Regions from separate parts of the Halomonas zincidurans B6 genome, predicted to be linked through region 1. Evidence: predicted binding sites of a transcription regulator. Region 1 holds the regulator's gene; the other holds the start of a gene.
The links. The regulator sigma-54, encoded in region 1, starts transcription at its own class of promoters, with help from an activator protein. The targets are predictions, from matches to a motif close to TGGCACNNNNNTTGCTNT.
Positions count from the first base shown of each region.

Region 2: the regulator sigma-54 is predicted to act here: its motif matches at 5,419-5,436, upstream of hpxO (FAD-dependent urate hydroxylase HpxO).

Region 1 covers NZ_JNCK01000001.1:1,035,150-1,042,985, reverse strand. Annotated here, with positions in the region: gene HALZIN_RS0104915 (ABC transporter ATP-binding protein) at 1-252, opposite strand, end outside; gene HALZIN_RS0104910 (KpsF/GutQ family sugar-phosphate isomerase) at 453-1,433, shown strand; gene HALZIN_RS0104905 (KdsC family phosphatase) at 1,444-1,986, shown strand; gene lptC (LPS export ABC transporter periplasmic protein LptC) at 1,990-2,580, shown strand; gene lptA (lipopolysaccharide transport periplasmic protein LptA) at 2,577-3,098, shown strand; gene lptB (LPS export ABC transporter ATP-binding protein) at 3,151-3,876, shown strand; gene HALZIN_RS0104885 (RNA polymerase factor sigma-54) at 4,039-5,457, shown strand; gene hpf (ribosome hibernation-promoting factor, HPF/YfiA family) at 5,646-5,954, shown strand; gene ptsN (PTS IIA-like nitrogen regulatory protein PtsN) at 5,964-6,461, shown strand; gene rapZ (RNase adapter RapZ) at 6,566-7,456, shown strand; gene HALZIN_RS0104865 (HPr family phosphocarrier protein) at 7,443-7,712, shown strand; gene mgtE (magnesium transporter) at 7,822-7,836, shown strand, end outside.
Region 2 covers NZ_JNCK01000001.1:129,266-137,101, forward strand. Annotated here, with positions in the region: gene HALZIN_RS0100680 (DUF294 nucleotidyltransferase-like domain-containing protein) at 754-2,571, shown strand; gene HALZIN_RS0100685 (3'-5' exonuclease) at 2,583-3,200, shown strand; gene ttcA (tRNA 2-thiocytidine(32) synthetase TtcA) at 3,278-4,132, shown strand; gene hpxO (FAD-dependent urate hydroxylase HpxO) at 4,149-5,324, opposite strand; gene HALZIN_RS0100700 (alpha/beta family hydrolase) at 5,540-6,262, shown strand; tRNA gene HALZIN_RS0100705 (tRNA-Val) at 6,344-6,419, shown strand; tRNA gene HALZIN_RS0100710 (tRNA-Asp) at 6,441-6,517, shown strand; tRNA gene HALZIN_RS0100715 (tRNA-Asp) at 6,603-6,679, shown strand; tRNA gene HALZIN_RS0100720 (tRNA-Val) at 6,758-6,834, shown strand; tRNA gene HALZIN_RS0100725 (tRNA-Asp) at 6,849-6,925, shown strand; gene HALZIN_RS0100730 (FAD-dependent oxidoreductase) at 7,042-7,836, shown strand, end outside.

The DNA.
Region 1 (7,836 bases):
GCGCCGGCGCAGCCGGAACAGCGCCCGCCGCGACAGGCGGTGCACGTCGTGGCCGGCGATCCTGACCCGCCCCGCGTCCGGCCGCAACTGGCCGCCGATCAGCTTGAGCAGCGTCGTCTTGCCGGTGCCGCTGGGTCCCATGATCGCAGTGATCTTGCCGCGCGGAATCTGCAGATCGACACCGCGAAAGATTTCCTTCTCGCCACGGGAAAAGCGCAATCCTTCCACCTCGACGAGCAGCGATTCGTTCATTCAGGCGACTCAGTGGTGAAAAATTATCGAACATCGTATCCTAACCCAGCGTACCACGACCAGCCCGACCGGGTTTCACCCTTGCATGCCACCGCCACTATGCGTCTAATAAGCGCCCGGCACAGTTGCGACGAACCGGCCGGAGCGTCCGGCAGCGTCGCCTCTTGAGTCCAATCGCCCCGGGGGCAACAATCACTGCCATGACCATCGATATCGACTTCGCCTTTCGTGCCAGCGCCCGACGCACCTTGAAACTGGAACAGCAGGCCATCGCCACACTGATCGGCAAGCTGTCCGACGATTTCGACCGCGCCTGCCGGCTGATCCTCGCCTGCCAGGGGCGCGTGGTGGTCACCGGCATGGGCAAGTCGGGGCATATCGCACGCAAGATCGCCGCCACGCTGGCGAGCACTGGAACGCCGGCCTTCTTCGTCCACCCCGGCGAGGCCAGCCACGGCGACCTGGGCATGATCACCGCCCGCGACGTGGTACTGGCGCTGTCGAACTCCGGCGAGACTCAGGAGATCACCGCGCTGCTGCCGCTGTTGAAGCGCATGGGCACGCCGCTGATCAGCATGACCGGGCGTCCCGCCTCGGCCATGGCCTGCCATGCCGAGGCCCACCTCGACGCCAGCGTGGAGCGCGAAGCCTGTCCGCTCGATCTGGCGCCGACCGCCTCGACCACCGCCGCGCTGGCGCTTGGCGACGCGTTGGCGGTGGCCCTGCTCGAGGCGCGCGGCTTCACCGCCGAGGACTTCGCCCTGTCACATCCCGGCGGCACGCTGGGCCGGCGCCTGCTGCTCAAGGTCGAGGATCTGATGCACAGCGGCGCGCGGCTGCCCAGCGTCGTCATCGGCAGCCCGTTGCGCGAAGCGCTGCTCGAGATCACGCACAAGGGGCTGGGCTTCACCTGCGTGGTCGATGAAAAGGGCCGGTTGGCCGGCGTCTACACCGACGGCGATCTGCGCCGCACCCTCGACCAGCATGGCGACCTGCGCGCGCTGCGGGTCGACGATGTAATGACCCGCGGCGGCAAACGGATTCGCGCCGACATTCTGGCGGCCGAGGCCGTCAGGCTCATGGAGGACAACCGGATCACTGCGCTGGCCGTGGTCGACGACGACGACCGCCCCATCGGCGCCATCCACATGCACGACCTGCTCGTCAGCGGCGTGGTCTGAGGAGACAGCGATGCCCCATCCCCCCCATTTGGTCGAGCGCGCTCGTCACATGCGGCTGCTGGCCTTCGATGTCGATGGCGTGATGACCGACGGTCAGCTGTACTTCCAGGCCGATGGCCAGGAAACCAAAGCCTTCAGTACCCAGGACGGCCAGGGCATCAAGCTGCTGCGTCGCACCGGGATCGAGGTGGCGATCATCACCGGTCGCGAGTCGCCGATGGTGGCTCGGCGTGCCGCGGCGCTGGGAATCGAACATGTCTTTCAAGGGCGTGACGACAAGTTGACCTTGCTGCGCGAATTACTCGACACGCTGGGCCTGGATTTCGAGCAGCTCGCCTATTGCGGCGACGACCTGCCTGATCTCGCCCCCATCCACTACGCGGGGCTCGGCATCAGCGTGCCCAATGCGCCAGACTACGTCCGTGAGCGGGCCGACTGGGTCACTCTGCGTGCCGGCGGCCACGGCGCCATACGCGAGATCTGCGATGGCCTGCTGCAGATGCGGGGCCACTGGACGGCGCTGCTCGACGCTTATCTCCACGGCCGGAACTGAACGATGCTCCAGCGTTTCTCGCGGCTTTCGCCCAAAGGGTGGCTGGCGCTCATCCTGCTCGCGCTGGGTGGGCTGCTGGCCTTGATCGAGCAACGCAACCTCATCTCGTTGCCCTCGCCCCCTTCCACGGGCGAGAGCGGCGAACCCGATTACTACCTGGAAGACGCCACGCTGACCCGCTTCGATGCGACCGGTACCGCCTATCAGCGACTCGAGACACCCCGGCTTACGCATACCCCCACCGATGACGTGACGCGGCTGCAAGCGCCCGACGCTCGGCTCGTCGACGACCGCGGCCGGGTCTGGCTCGCCAGCGCCGACACAGGTAGGCTGGGAGCCAACGCCAATCCGCTCAAGCTAAGCGGCAACGCCCAGCTCCAGGCGCCCGAACAGGGCTGGAAAATCAACAGCGAGGTCTTGATTTACGACGCCGAAACCGGTCATGCCTGGAGTGAAAGCGAGGCCGTGCTGCGCAAGTTTCAGCAACGCGTGCGCGGCGATCGTTTCGATGCCTGGCTGGACAGCGGACAAATGCAGCTCAACGGCAATGTACGCGGCTATCACCCGCCGATCGACGAGGAATCAGGATCATGATGCGCACCCTAATCGCTGCCCTAGGCCTGTCCGGTGCGGCGCTGCTCGCCACGCCGGCCCTGGCGCTGGAAGGCGATGCCAACCAGCCGATCAACATTGCCGCCGACCGCCTGAATCTCGACGACCGTGCCGGCACCGCCGTCTACACCGGTGACGTCGCCATGCAGCAGGGCAGCATGAAATTGACCGCTCAGCGTGTCGAGATCGAGCGCAACGACCAGGGCGAAGTGACTCTGGTGACCGCTACCGGCGGCACCGAGCGCGCCTATCTCGAACAGCGCCCGGCGCCCGACGATCCGCTGGTCAAGGGCTGGGGCGAGACGATCGTCTACTACGCCGGCGAGCGACGCGTCGAACTGATCAGCCAGGCCGAACTGCACCAGGCCAGCGACACTTTCAAGGGCGCCTATGTCGAGTACTTCCTCGATAGCCGTCAGGTCCAGGCGCGTTCCCAGGCCCAGGGAGCCGAGAACGAGCGCGTGCGCATGAGCCTGACACCGAAGTCGGCCGAACAATGACCCCGCCGGCCGAGATCAGTCCAGAGGCCAGCCCAGAGGAGAGCCCCGCGCGATGAAGACATTGTTCGCCCGGCATTTGGCCAAGAGCTACAAGAATCGCCGCGTGGTCCAGGACATCAGCCTATCGATCGGCCAGGGCAGCATCGTCGGCCTGCTCGGCCCCAACGGGGCCGGCAAGACGACCTCATTCTACATGATCGTCGGCCTGGTGCGCGCCGACGCCGGCGAGGTGGGCATCGACGACCAGGACCTCAGCCGCGCAGCGATGCATCACCGCGCCCGCGCCGGCATCGGCTACCTGCCTCAGGAAGCCTCGATCTTTCGCAAGCTGTCGGTCGCCGACAACATCATGGCGATCCTCGAGATGCGTCGCGACCTGGACAAGCCGGGACGCAAGCGCCAGCTCGAGCAACTGCTCGAGGAATTCCATATCACCCATATTCGCGACAACATGGGCATGAGCCTGTCCGGCGGCGAACGTCGCCGGGTAGAGATCGCCCGCTCACTGGCCACCGAGCCGGCGTTCATCCTGCTCGACGAGCCCTTCGCGGGGGTCGACCCGATTTCGGTCGGCGAAATCAAGTCGATCATCCGTCAATTGCGCGATCGGGGCATCGGCGTACTGATCACCGACCATAACGTGCGCGAGACGCTGGATATCTGCGACAACGCCTACATCGTCGGCGACGGCCAGATCATCGCCGAAGGCAACGCGGAAGCGATACTCGCCAGCAAGAAGGTCCGCGAGGTCTATCTGGGTAGCGAATTCCGCCTTTGAGCGCTCGCAGCACGATGGCGGCTGTCAAGCCCGCGCCTCCACGCAAGGTCTCGCCAAGCTGTATTAGCCCGCATGATGGCATGGTTATTGCTTTTACACTTGCAAGGCCTCACCGAGCAGGATAACGTGTCGTGAAATCCTCTCAGTGAAGTCACGCTTGTCATGGCAATGAAACCCACGTTGCAGCTTCGGGTCGGCACCCAGCTGACCATGACGCCTCAGTTGCAGCAGGCCATCCAGCTACTGCAGCTGTCGACGCTGGATCTACGCCAGGAGATCCAGCAGGCGCTGGAATCCAACCCCATGCTCGAGATGGAGGATGATTTCGGGGAAGCCGACGTCGGCGAAGCGCTCGACGACGACTGGGCCAGCGACATCCCTGAGGAACTCGCCCTGGACAGCGAGTGGTCGGACACCTACCAGGATCTGGCCCCCGGCGCCGGACGCAGCGAAGACGCTCCCGACTTCGAGCGCAACACCGCCGATCAGAGCCTGCAGGATCACCTTCGCTGGCAGCTCGACATGACCGGGCTCGACAGTCGCGAACATGCGATCGCCGACTGTCTCATCGATGCAGTCAACCTCGACGGCTATCTCGACGGTCAGCTCGACGAATTGACGGAAGGCCTGCGCAGCCAGGGGCTTTCCGGACTCAAGGCCGCCGAGGTCGAGCAGATTCTGCATCGTCTTCAACAGTTCGACCCCACCGGTGTATTCGCCCGCGACCTGCGCGAGTGTCTGCTGCTGCAACTGGCTACGCTGGCCGACGATACGCCGCTGCTGCCCCAGGCCAAGCGCCTGGTACGCCAGTTTCTCGACGCGCTGGCCAATGATGACCGCAAGTTGCTCAAGCGTCGGCTGCGTCTCGACGATGCCCAGCTCGATGCGGTGATCGCCCTGATCCGCGCCCTCGATCCACGCCCCGGCCAAGCCTTCGACGCCAGTGGCGAGGATTACGTGATCCCCGACCTGGTGGCTCGCCATACTCGCGAGGGCTGGCGTATCGAGCTCAATCCCGAGGCGCTACCGCGATTGCGCGTCCAGCCCGACTATGCCGCCTTGATCAAGCGCGCCGACAAGAGCGACGACAACACCTTCATGAAGCAGCACCTTCAGGAGGCGCGCTGGTTGATCAAGAGTCTGTCGAGTCGCAACGACACCCTGCTCAAGGTCGGTCGCGAGATCATGATCCGCCAGTTCGACTTCCTCGAGCGTGGCGAGGAGGCCATGAAACCGCTGGTGCTCGCCGACATCGCCCAGACCGTGGAGATGCACGAATCGACCATCTCGCGGGTCACCACACAGAAGTTCATTCATACCCCGCGCGGCGTCTTCGAACTCAAGTACTTCTTCTCGAGCCATGTCGGCGGCGGCAGCGAAGGCGATGCGCACTCCAGCACCGCGATACGCGCACGCCTGAAGAAGCTGATCGGCGACGAGCCGCCGCGCAAGCCACTTTCCGACAGCAAGCTGGTCGAGCTGCTCGCCGCCGATGGCATCGCGGTGGCGCGACGCACCGTCGCCAAGTATCGCGAAGCGCTGGGCATCCCCTCCTCCGGTGAACGCAGACGCCTCGCCTGAGGCTCCTTCAGACATATGCAGCTCTCTCCCCGGCACAAGGAAAGTGCCGCGCCCTATCGCATCGAAACGTCGATTCACATGTCTTCCCGCTCTCGACAAGCGACGTTTGCGGCCACCATCCCGCGAGGGGTTTGCTAAGCTGCAAAAAGGGTTACAATCGGCCATCACTCGTCGAAAAGGAACGTGCCATGCAAGCCAACATCACCGGCCATCACGTCGAACTGACGGATGCATTGCGTGACTACGTCAACGAAAAGTTGGCGCGGCTGGAACGCCACTACGACAACATCACCACCGTGCAGGTAACGCTCTCGATCGAGAAGGAACGCCATCAGGCGGCCTGCACGCTTCACGCAGCGGGTGCTGACTTGCATGCCGAAGCCGAGAACGGCGACATGTACGCCGCCATCGATGCCCTGGCCGACAAGCTCGACCGCCAACTCGTCAAACACAAGGAAAAGGCCCAGGCCCGCGCGCAAGGCGCCGGCGCCCGCTGACTCCCCATCATGTCACTGGAAACCATACTGCCCCCCGAACGCACTCTGTTTGCCGTGCCCGGGGGGAGCAAGAAGCGCGTGCTTGAGTTCTTCAGCACCTTCATCGCCCAGAACACCCCTAGCCTGGACAGCCAGGAGGTGTTCAGCCGGCTGATCGGTCGTGAACGGCTGGGGAGTACCGGCATCGGCAATGGCGTGGCCATTCCCCATGCGCGCAATCCCCATTGCAAGGCGCCGGTAGCCGGCTTTATCAAGCTACAGGAGCCGATCGATTTCGATGCAGTCGATGGCGAACCGGTCGACCTGCTGTTCGTGCTGCTGGTACCCGAAGAGGCCGACGACACCCACCTGGCGCTACTCGCCCAGGTCGCCGGCATCATGAACGACGCCGACACCCGCAACCGGCTGCGCCACAGTGCCAGCCAGCGTGAACTGCACGAAACGCTCATCGATGCCATCCATGCCCTCGATGGCGGCGCCGGTAGCGCGCCGCGGCAGGCCAGGTAGCCTGAAGGCTGCGCTTTAATTCGCCCCGGCCTATTCAATTCGGGTCTGGTATGCCCAGCGTCATACGACCGCCTCGTGACTCATCGTGACAAGGGAGCCGCCCCATGCAACTCGTGATCATCAGTGGCCGCTCCGGATCCGGCAAGTCGATCGCCCTCCAGGCACTCGAGGACCTGGGCTTCTATGCCATCGACAACCTGCCGGCGATGCTCCTCGATGCGCTGATCGATGAGCTCCAGCAGGCCGACAGCAAGCGCGCCAGCGTCGCGGTCAGCATTGATGCGCGCAACTTGCCCACGGCCCTCGAGCGCTTTCCCGCGCAGCTCGAGGCCGTGCGCCAGCGCGGCATCGATTGCCAGGTGGTCTATCTGACCGCCGAGGACAAGATCCTGCTCGAGCGCTACTCGGCGACCCGCCGCCGCCATCCGCTGACCCGTAATAGCCAGATGACCCTGGCCGAGGCGATCGAGTCCGAGGAGAAGGCACTGGCGGACATCCGGGATCTGGCCGACCTGGTGATGGATACCTCGCAGCTCTCGGTCCACGACCTGCGCGGACGCATCGCCGAGCAGGTCGCCCACCATACCAGCGAACAGCTCACGCTGACCTTCGAATCGTTCGGCTTCAAGCGCGGCGTGCCGCTCGATGCCGATACCGTCTTCGACGCCCGCTGCCTGCCCAATCCCTACTGGGATCCGCGGCTGCGCCCGTTCAATGGCCGAGATGCCGAGATCGTGACCTTTCTCGAGGATTATCCGGATGTCGGCGCCATGGCCGACGATATCCGCGACTGGCTCGAACGCTGGTTGCCCGCCTACCGCGCCAGCAACCGCAGTTATCTGACGGTGGCGATCGGCTGCACCGGCGGCCAGCATCGTTCAGTGTATCTGACCGAACGTCTGGCGCAGCACTTTACCGGCCGTTACCGGGTGCGAATTCGTCATCGGGAATTGGGCATCCACGCCGCCGTGGGAGCCGCCGATGCCACAGCGTGAGCTGACGCTGATCAACAAGCGCGGCCTGCATGCCCGTGCCGCGACCAGGCTGGTCCAGTGCTGTCAGGGTTACGACGCCAGCGTTACCGTTCATCATCAGGGTCGCAGCGGCGATGCCGCCAACATCATGTCGTTGCTGATGCTCGCCGCGCCCTGTGGCAGCCGGCTGACCATCAAAGCCGAGGGCCCGCAGGCCAGCCAGGCGCTCGATGCGCTCGAGGCGTTGCTCGCGGCACGTTTCGAAGAGGATCTGTAAGCGTCCATCGGCGAACGTGCGACCGCGCGACGGATCGTTGCCCTTCGAGCCCGGCCACGATGTTAGAATGACGCCGCCCACCGCGGGGCGATCAAGGACGCCGACTGCCATGAGCCAGAATCCA
Region 2 (7,836 bases), 910 kb from region 1:
TCTACAACAACGCTCATCGCTAACTTTTTGCATGCGACGAATGTCGCGTTGGGGAATGTTCCGACCGGCTGACTCTCTTCGGTCGGCTCTTTTTATAGCGACTGTAGCGGCTGAAGCCATCCTCCCTTCACGTCATGGCCCATTGTCGAGGCGTATTATCGACGTGGGATTGCCTTGAGTGACTCAACAGCAATATTGGGCAACAAAAACAAAAAGTAAAATCCTCTACCTTAGTATTATGAGCAAAAGTTCATTAATATAATATTGTTTAAATTCAGTAATTTATTGGCATGTTCGTACGATTATTACGGGTGCGATCCGGCGTTTATAGGACGATGGTCTAGGCAGGGATTCATGGGACAATGGTCTAGGTCTGATTGTGTAGATCGATAGTCTATCTTTTGTCGGGAAGCGGCGCGTTGTTATGCTGACTCGAGAAGCATGGTTGCATGCAGTCATGCCGAGGCGCGAAACAATACGCATGCTGAATGGCTTCGGTGATATGCATATCAAGGGATGATTATGCAAAGCATCATGGGTATTGGACTTTCGCCTCATGTTGGACGCATGACGTCTTCATCAAGGATGACCCCACGTGATTGAAATGATTCGGCACTACGAACAGACCGTTGTCGGGCATTGCGGCGCAACCTTCGAGGCTCCGGGTCTTGCTGCCGCCATCCGCCCGAATCATTGGCCTTCGGGTGATCGTCGGTTGTGCGGGGTCGCTATGACTATCAAGAGTGCAGCCTGATGGTCGATATCGACCTGTCACAACCGCCTTTCTCTCTGCTCGACGATGCCGGGCGTGCACGTGTGCTCAACGGCGTCGACCTGGCTTATTTCGATAGCGACGAGATCATTCTCGAGGTCGGCCAGCCCGGCGAGTTCGTGTATGTCATTCACAAGGGCGAGATCGCCGAGTTCGACCCACTCGCGCCAGGCGCTCAGGCGCGTATCGGTCATTACACCGCCGGCGACCTGTTCGGTGCCATCAGCATCCTCAACGGCACCAGCCGTTACCGCTTCAAGGTGGAACAGGAAAGCCTCTGCTATGTGATGCCCAAGGCGCTATTCGAGCGCCTGTGCGACGATTACCCGACCTTCGCCGAGTTCTTCCGCCGCGGGCTGGCGCAGAAGACCCGTATGCTGGCCGAGCGCCGTGCCGAGAGCGGCGTGAACATGGCGAGCTTCATGCTCGCGCGGATCAGTGAATGCATGCGCAAGCCGCTGATCGTGACGGCGGCCACCAGCATTGCCATGGCGGTCGGTCGGCTCAACGAGAGCCATGCCGATAGCCTGCTGGTCGGCAAGGACGGCCGCTTCGGGGTGGTGACCAAGACCGATCTGCTCAATGCGCTGGTGATGGAAGGCACGGCGCAGGACCGTCCGGTGGTGGGTATCGCTCACTTCGAGCTGGTGGCCGCCGGCCCCGATCAGTATCTGTTCGAGGCGCTGGTAAAAATGACTCGCCATGAGGTATCCAGAGTCGTGGTGGTGGAGCGGGACAGCCCGATCGGGGTGGTCGAGTTGACCGATGTGCTCAGCTATTTCTCCAGCCGCTCCTACGTGGTCAGCCTCGAACTCGAGCAGGCCGACGATATCGAGGCCCTGGCCCGCGCCAGTGCGCGGCTGCCGGGGCTGGTTCAGGCCTTGATGGCGCAAGGGGTCAAGCTCCGGTTCGCCATGGATCTGCTGGCAGCGCTCAATGGCCGCATCATCAACAAGGCCTTCCAGTTTCTCATCGAACCGCGCTGCCGGGCCCAGAGCTGTCTGCTGGTGATGGGCAGCGAGGGGCGTGGCGAACAGATCCTCAAGACCGATCAGGACAATGCGCTGATCGTCGCCGACGACAGCGACTGGCCGGATTGCGCCGACGCCATGCAGCGCTTCACCGAAACGCTCTATCGGCTGGGCTATCCGCCGTGTCCGGGCAATATCATGGTCTCGAACCCGGTCTGGGTGGACAGCGAGAGTGGCTGGCGCAGGACGATCACGCGCTGGGCCGAGCGGCGTGACGGCGCGGCGTTGATGAATCTCGCGATCATGCTCGACGCGCATGGCGTGGCCGGCGACATCCGCTTGCTGGGACGTCTGCGCGAGCATCTCTTCGCCAGCTGTTCGCACGATGAGCTGCTGTTGTCTTACCTTGCCCGGGCCGCGCTGCATTTTGCCGCACCATTGACCCTGTTCGGTACGCTCAAGAAGCCCCGGCACGGCATCGACATCAAGAAGGGTGGGATCTTCCCGATCGTGCACGGCGTGCGCACCCTGGCACTGGAATGCCGCATCACCGCGACCTCGACCCTGGGCCGGCTGGAGGCACTCGCCGATCAGGGGCGGCTGGAAGCGGACTTTGCCGCTGATCTCGGCGAGGCGCTGGCGCTGTTCACCGAACTGCGCCTCAAGCAGCAACTGGCCCAGCTCAACGGTCGGCAGAACAGCGACGAACCCAATCTGGTCGTGGTCCAGACCCTGTCGTCGCTGGAGCGCGACCTGCTGCGCGAGGCGCTGCATATCGTCAAGGATTTCCAGCAACGCCTGACCCACCGTTTCCATCTCGAATACTGACGAGGGCTGCAATGATACGTTCGCTACGGCGTGTGGCCGACCGCCGCCGTCAAGCCGATGGCCGCTATGGTTGGTTGTTCAATCCCTACACCGGCGAGGAGCTGGTGGCCATCGATTGCGAAACCACCGGTCTTGACACCAAGACCGCCGAATTGGTCTCGATCGCCGCGGTGCGCATCAAGGGCGAGCGGGTGCTGACCAGCGATTCGCTGGACCTGCGTCTCCAGCCACCGGCCAGCCTGAGCGGCGATTCGATCAAGATCCATCGCCTGCGCGGAGTCGATCTGAACGATGGCGAGGCGCTCTATGATGCGTTGGAGACATTCCTCGATTTCGTCGGCAATCGTCCGCTGCTGGGCTGGTGCATCGATTACGACCTGGCGGTGATCAACCGTCACCTGCGGCCGCTGTTCGGCTTCGACCTGCCCAACGTGTGCCTCGACATGGCTCAGGTCTACCTGCGCGAGATGCGTCGGACGCGACCGCACCTGGAACCGACGGTGGACTTCGAGACGCTCGCCAGGGCGCTCAACGTGCCGGTGATGGGACGCCATACCGCGCTTGGCGATGCCGTGACCACGGCGCTGATGTTCGTTCGTTTGAAGAAGGGCGCGCTGGCGGCGGGCTAGGCGGTAACGGCATCGCAAGTCGCCGGGCACGGTGATAGCATAGGCGCGCCTTCATATCCCTGCGTGTCGTTCGCCCCATGCAAGCATCTACCGGTACCCAGAAACGCGAGTTCAACAAGCTCCAGAAACGCCTGCGTCGCCAAGTCGGCAACGCGATCATCGACTATGCGATGATCCAGGACGGCGACAAGGTGATGGTCTGCCTGTCCGGGGGCAAGGACTCCTACACCTTGCTCGAGATCCTGCGCAACCTGCAGCGCAACGCGCCGATCGACTTCGAGCTGGTGGCGGTCAATCTCGACCAGAAACAACCCGGCTTCCCGGAGCATGTGCTGCCCGAGTACCTGAGCGGCATCGGCGTCGACTATCATATTCTCGAGCGTGATACCTATTCGGTGGTCAAGGAGAAGACCCCCGCGGGCAAGACCACCTGTGCGCTATGCTCGCGGCTGCGGCGCGGTTCGCTGTACGGCTACGCCGAGGAGATCGGTGCGACCAAGGTGGCGCTGGGTCATCATCGCGAGGATATCCTCGAGACGCTGTTCCTCAACATGTTCTATGGCGGTTCGCTCAAGTCGATGCCGCCCAAGCTGCTCTCCGACGACGGCAAGAACCTCGTCATCCGCCCGCTGGCCTACTGCCGCGAGGCGGACATCGCCGAGTTCGCGCGGCTGATGGCGTTTCCGATCATTCCCTGCAACCTGTGCGGCTCGCAGCCCAACCTGCAGCGCCAGGTGATCAAGGAGATGCTCGCCGACTGGGAGCACAAGCACCCCGGACGACTGGAGACGATGTTCAAGGCGGTCACCAACGTCGCGCCGTCGCAACTCGCCGATCGCGAGTTGTTCGATTTCGAAGGGCTCGAGGACAAGCAGCGACGCATGAACGCGGGGCGCATCGCGGCCTTCGACCTGCTGGCCCGGGAGGCCTGAGTGTTTCACGTCGCGCTCATGACAACGGCCCGCCGCGGATGGTCTTCTCGATACCGCCCATGATGGTCGAGCCATCCTCGGTGGCGAGCGCGGCGTACCAGGCCTGGGTGGCCGCCGGATTCGCGCCGTGGGTGGTCTCGGCGCGCTTGCGGGCACGGCTGACGATCTCGCCGACCCGCGCGACCCGCGCCGCGTCGTAGGCCTTGAGCGCGGCAGCAATGTCGCCCTCGGCGTTTTCCAGCACCCGCGCCAGCACCCAGCCGTCCTCCATGGCCTGGCAGCCGCCCTGGCCCAGGTCGGGGGCCATGCCATGCGCGGCGTCGCCGATGATCGCCGTGCGCTGACCGACCAGCCGATCCAGCGGCTCGATGTCATGGATCTCGACGCGGGCCATCTGCGCCGGGTCGAAGCGCTCGATCAGCCGCTGCACCGGGGCCGCCCAGCCGGTGAAATGTTCGCGCAACTCGTCGCGATAGCGCGTCGGATCGCTGGCGGTGCCGGCCGGCAGCGGCACGTCGAAGAAGCAGTAGAATTCGGGGCTGGCGGCGTCGCCGCTCATCGGCATCAGCGACACCCGCTGATGCTCGCCGACGTACTGCACCCAGTGATCGAGTGGCGCCAGGTCCGTGCTGGCCGGCACGCGCACGTTCCAGTTGACGTAACCGCAGTAACGCCGCGCCACGCTGTGGCCAAGCACCTTTTCGCGCAGCCGCGAATGGGTGCCGTCGGCGATCACCAGCAGATCGGCGGTTTGCCGGCTGCCATCGTCGAAATGCGCGGTGATGCCCTCGGCGTCGTTGTCGAAATCGCTGCATGTCACTCCCAGGCGCACATTGCGCTCGCCCACCGCCTCGAGCAGCAGGCGCTGCAGCTCGGCGCGGGCGATCGGGCAGGCGCGCTGGCCGACCGCCTCGTAAAGGGGGGCGAGGCTGAATTCGCTGAGCAGCTCGCCGTCCTGGGTGGCGTAGCGCATATGCCGCATGTTGCCGCTGACGCGTTCGACGGCCTCGCCGAGGCCCAGCCGCTCGAGTACCTTGACGCCGTTGGACCACACCGAGATCGCCGCCCCCACCGGCCGTAGCTCGCTGACCCGGTCGACCACGCTGACCCGGTGACCGGCCTGTTGCAGCGCCAGTGCCGCGGTCAGCCCGCCCATGCCGGCGCCGATGACGAGGAGGTTCAAAGCGGCCATGATGCATTCCGTGGTTGTCGTTGGCGGGTGATCGGGTCCGAATTTCGATTTGACCGATCGTTCAGCTTTCCATGCTAAGCGATCTCTCGAGGCGTCTGCAAAGCGCCTGGCATGTCGTGTCGCGGCTCGCAGACAGTCATGTCGATCTTCCGATTGGAGGAATCTGCGTACCATGGACACCCCAGCGGCAGAATAAAGCGATTACCGGGAGGAATATGACTATTTACCGGCAGCGGGGCTATCGGCGGGTTGCGCCGCAGATGCTCAGCGAGGCCTTGGCGTCAGCGGATGATGCGCTGCTGTATATCGACGGCCTGGGGCCGCTGGAAAAACTCGGCGAGGCGCGCCATGGGCGCCTGCTGCTGGCGCATGGGGCGGGCGCCGGGCAGGATGCCGCGTTCATGCGCCAGCTGCGCCAGGCCCTGGCGGACGAAGGCGTGCAGACCCTGGCATTGGAGTTCGCCTACATGCAGCGCATGCGCGAGGAGCAGCGTCGCCGGCCGCCACCGCGTGCCGAGCGGTTGGTCGAGGAGCTGCGCCGTTGGCGCGAGGCGCTCGATGTCGCGGGGCTGGCGCCGGCCTGGCTGGGCGGCAAGTCGCTGGGCGGGCGGGTCGCCAGTCTGCTCGCCGCCGAGGACGGCGCGCCCGGGCTGATCCTGTGCAGCTATCCCTTTCATCCGCCGGGCAAGCCCGAGCGCACGCGGCTGGCGCACTGGCCGACGTTGCGCTGTCCGACGCTGGTCCTGCAGGGCACGCGCGACCCATTCGGTAGCCAGGAGGAGGTCGCCGGTTATACACTGCCGAGCGGCGCCGAGGTGCATTTTCTCGCCGACGGCGAGCATGACTGGCGGCCGCGCCGCGCCACCGGGCGCAGTCAGCAATCGCTGATCGACGAGGCCGCGGCGGTCGCCGCCCGCTGGATGGCCAAGACGCGGTGAGACGTGCTTCAAGCACCGGGACGCTGTCGAAAAGGCGTTGACATTCCGACGTTGCCCGGTAGAATGCAGCGCCACGTGACCGGGTGGTTAGCTCAGTTGGGAGAGCACCAGCCTTACAAGCTGGGGGTCACTGGTTCGAACCCAGTACCACCCACCAAATCACGTTGCGAAGACATGCGGACCGGTAGTTCAGTCGGTTAGAATGCCGGCCTGTCACGCCGGAGGTCGCGGGTTCGAGTCCCGTCCGGTCCGCCATTCTTCGTGCCGATTTCGCCTGGCGATTTCGGATTGACCAGGCAGCTGCGTGTTGACGGCGGTGACAGCCCGATGCGTTGAAAATGGACCGGTAGTTCAGTCGGTTAGAATGCCGGCCTGTCACGCCGGAGGTCGCGGGTTCGAGTCCCGTCCGGTCCGCCATGTCTGTCGAGATTCTGCTACAGGTTCTCTACTAGTAGATTCTCTAGTAGCCCCGCTAACTTGTGTAGCGCATTCGATGGGTGATTAGCTCAGTTGGTTAGAGCACCAGCTTCACATGCTGGGGGTCACTGGTTCGAGTCCAGTATCACCCACCACGCGGATATAATGCGGACCGGTAGTTCAGTCGGTTAGAATGCCGGCCTGTCACGCCGGAGGTCGCGGGTTCGAGTCCCGTCCGGTCCGCCATTTCCCTCCCTGCACCATTCGCCGCCTCGCATTGCCGGGCAGGCCCCACGCGTCCAGCCTGTCTTCCGTCTTCCGTCTTCCGTCTTCCGTCTTTGGCCTTGGTCGCGATTGTTTCCATGCGGCGATTCGCTACACTGTTCATACAGTTGTTTGAATCTTGCCGAGGAACCTCCGTGACCGCTTATCCGCACCTGTTCCAGCCGTTGCAGCTGGGCTCGATCACCTTGCCGAATCGCGTCCTGATGGGCTCCATGCACACCAATCTCGAGGAAGCGCCGGACGGGTTTGCGCGGCTGGCGGCGTTCTATGCCGAGCGCACGCGCGCCGGCGTGGGGCTGATCGTTACCGGCGGGATCGCACCCAACGCCGAAGGGGCGGTGTTTCACGGCGCGGCCAAGCTGACCAGCACCGCAGAAGCCGATCGGCACCGTGTCGTCACCACGGCGGTTCACGAGGCGGGCGGGCGCATCTGCCTGCAGATCCTGCACGCTGGACGCTACGCCTATTCCCCCGATCTGGTGGCGCCTTCGGCGATTCAGGCGCCGATCAACCCTTACCCGCCGCGCGCGCTCGATGGCGACGAAATCGAGCGGACGATCGCCGATTACGTCGAGTGCGCGCGGCTGGCCGGCGAGGCCGGCTACGACGGCGTCGAAGTGATGGGCTCCGAGGGCTATCTGATCAACCAGTTCGTCTGCGCGCGCACCAATCGGCGCGACGATGAATGGGGCGGGCCGTTCGAGAACCGCATGCGCTTTGCAGTGGCGATCGTCGAGCGCATCCGCGAGGCGCTGGGCGAGGCGTTTCTGATCATCTTCCGGCTGTCGATGATCGACCTGGTCGAGGAGGGCAGCACCTGGCAGGAGGTGGTCGCGCTGGGGCGCGCCGTCGAGGCCGCCGGGGCGGGCCTG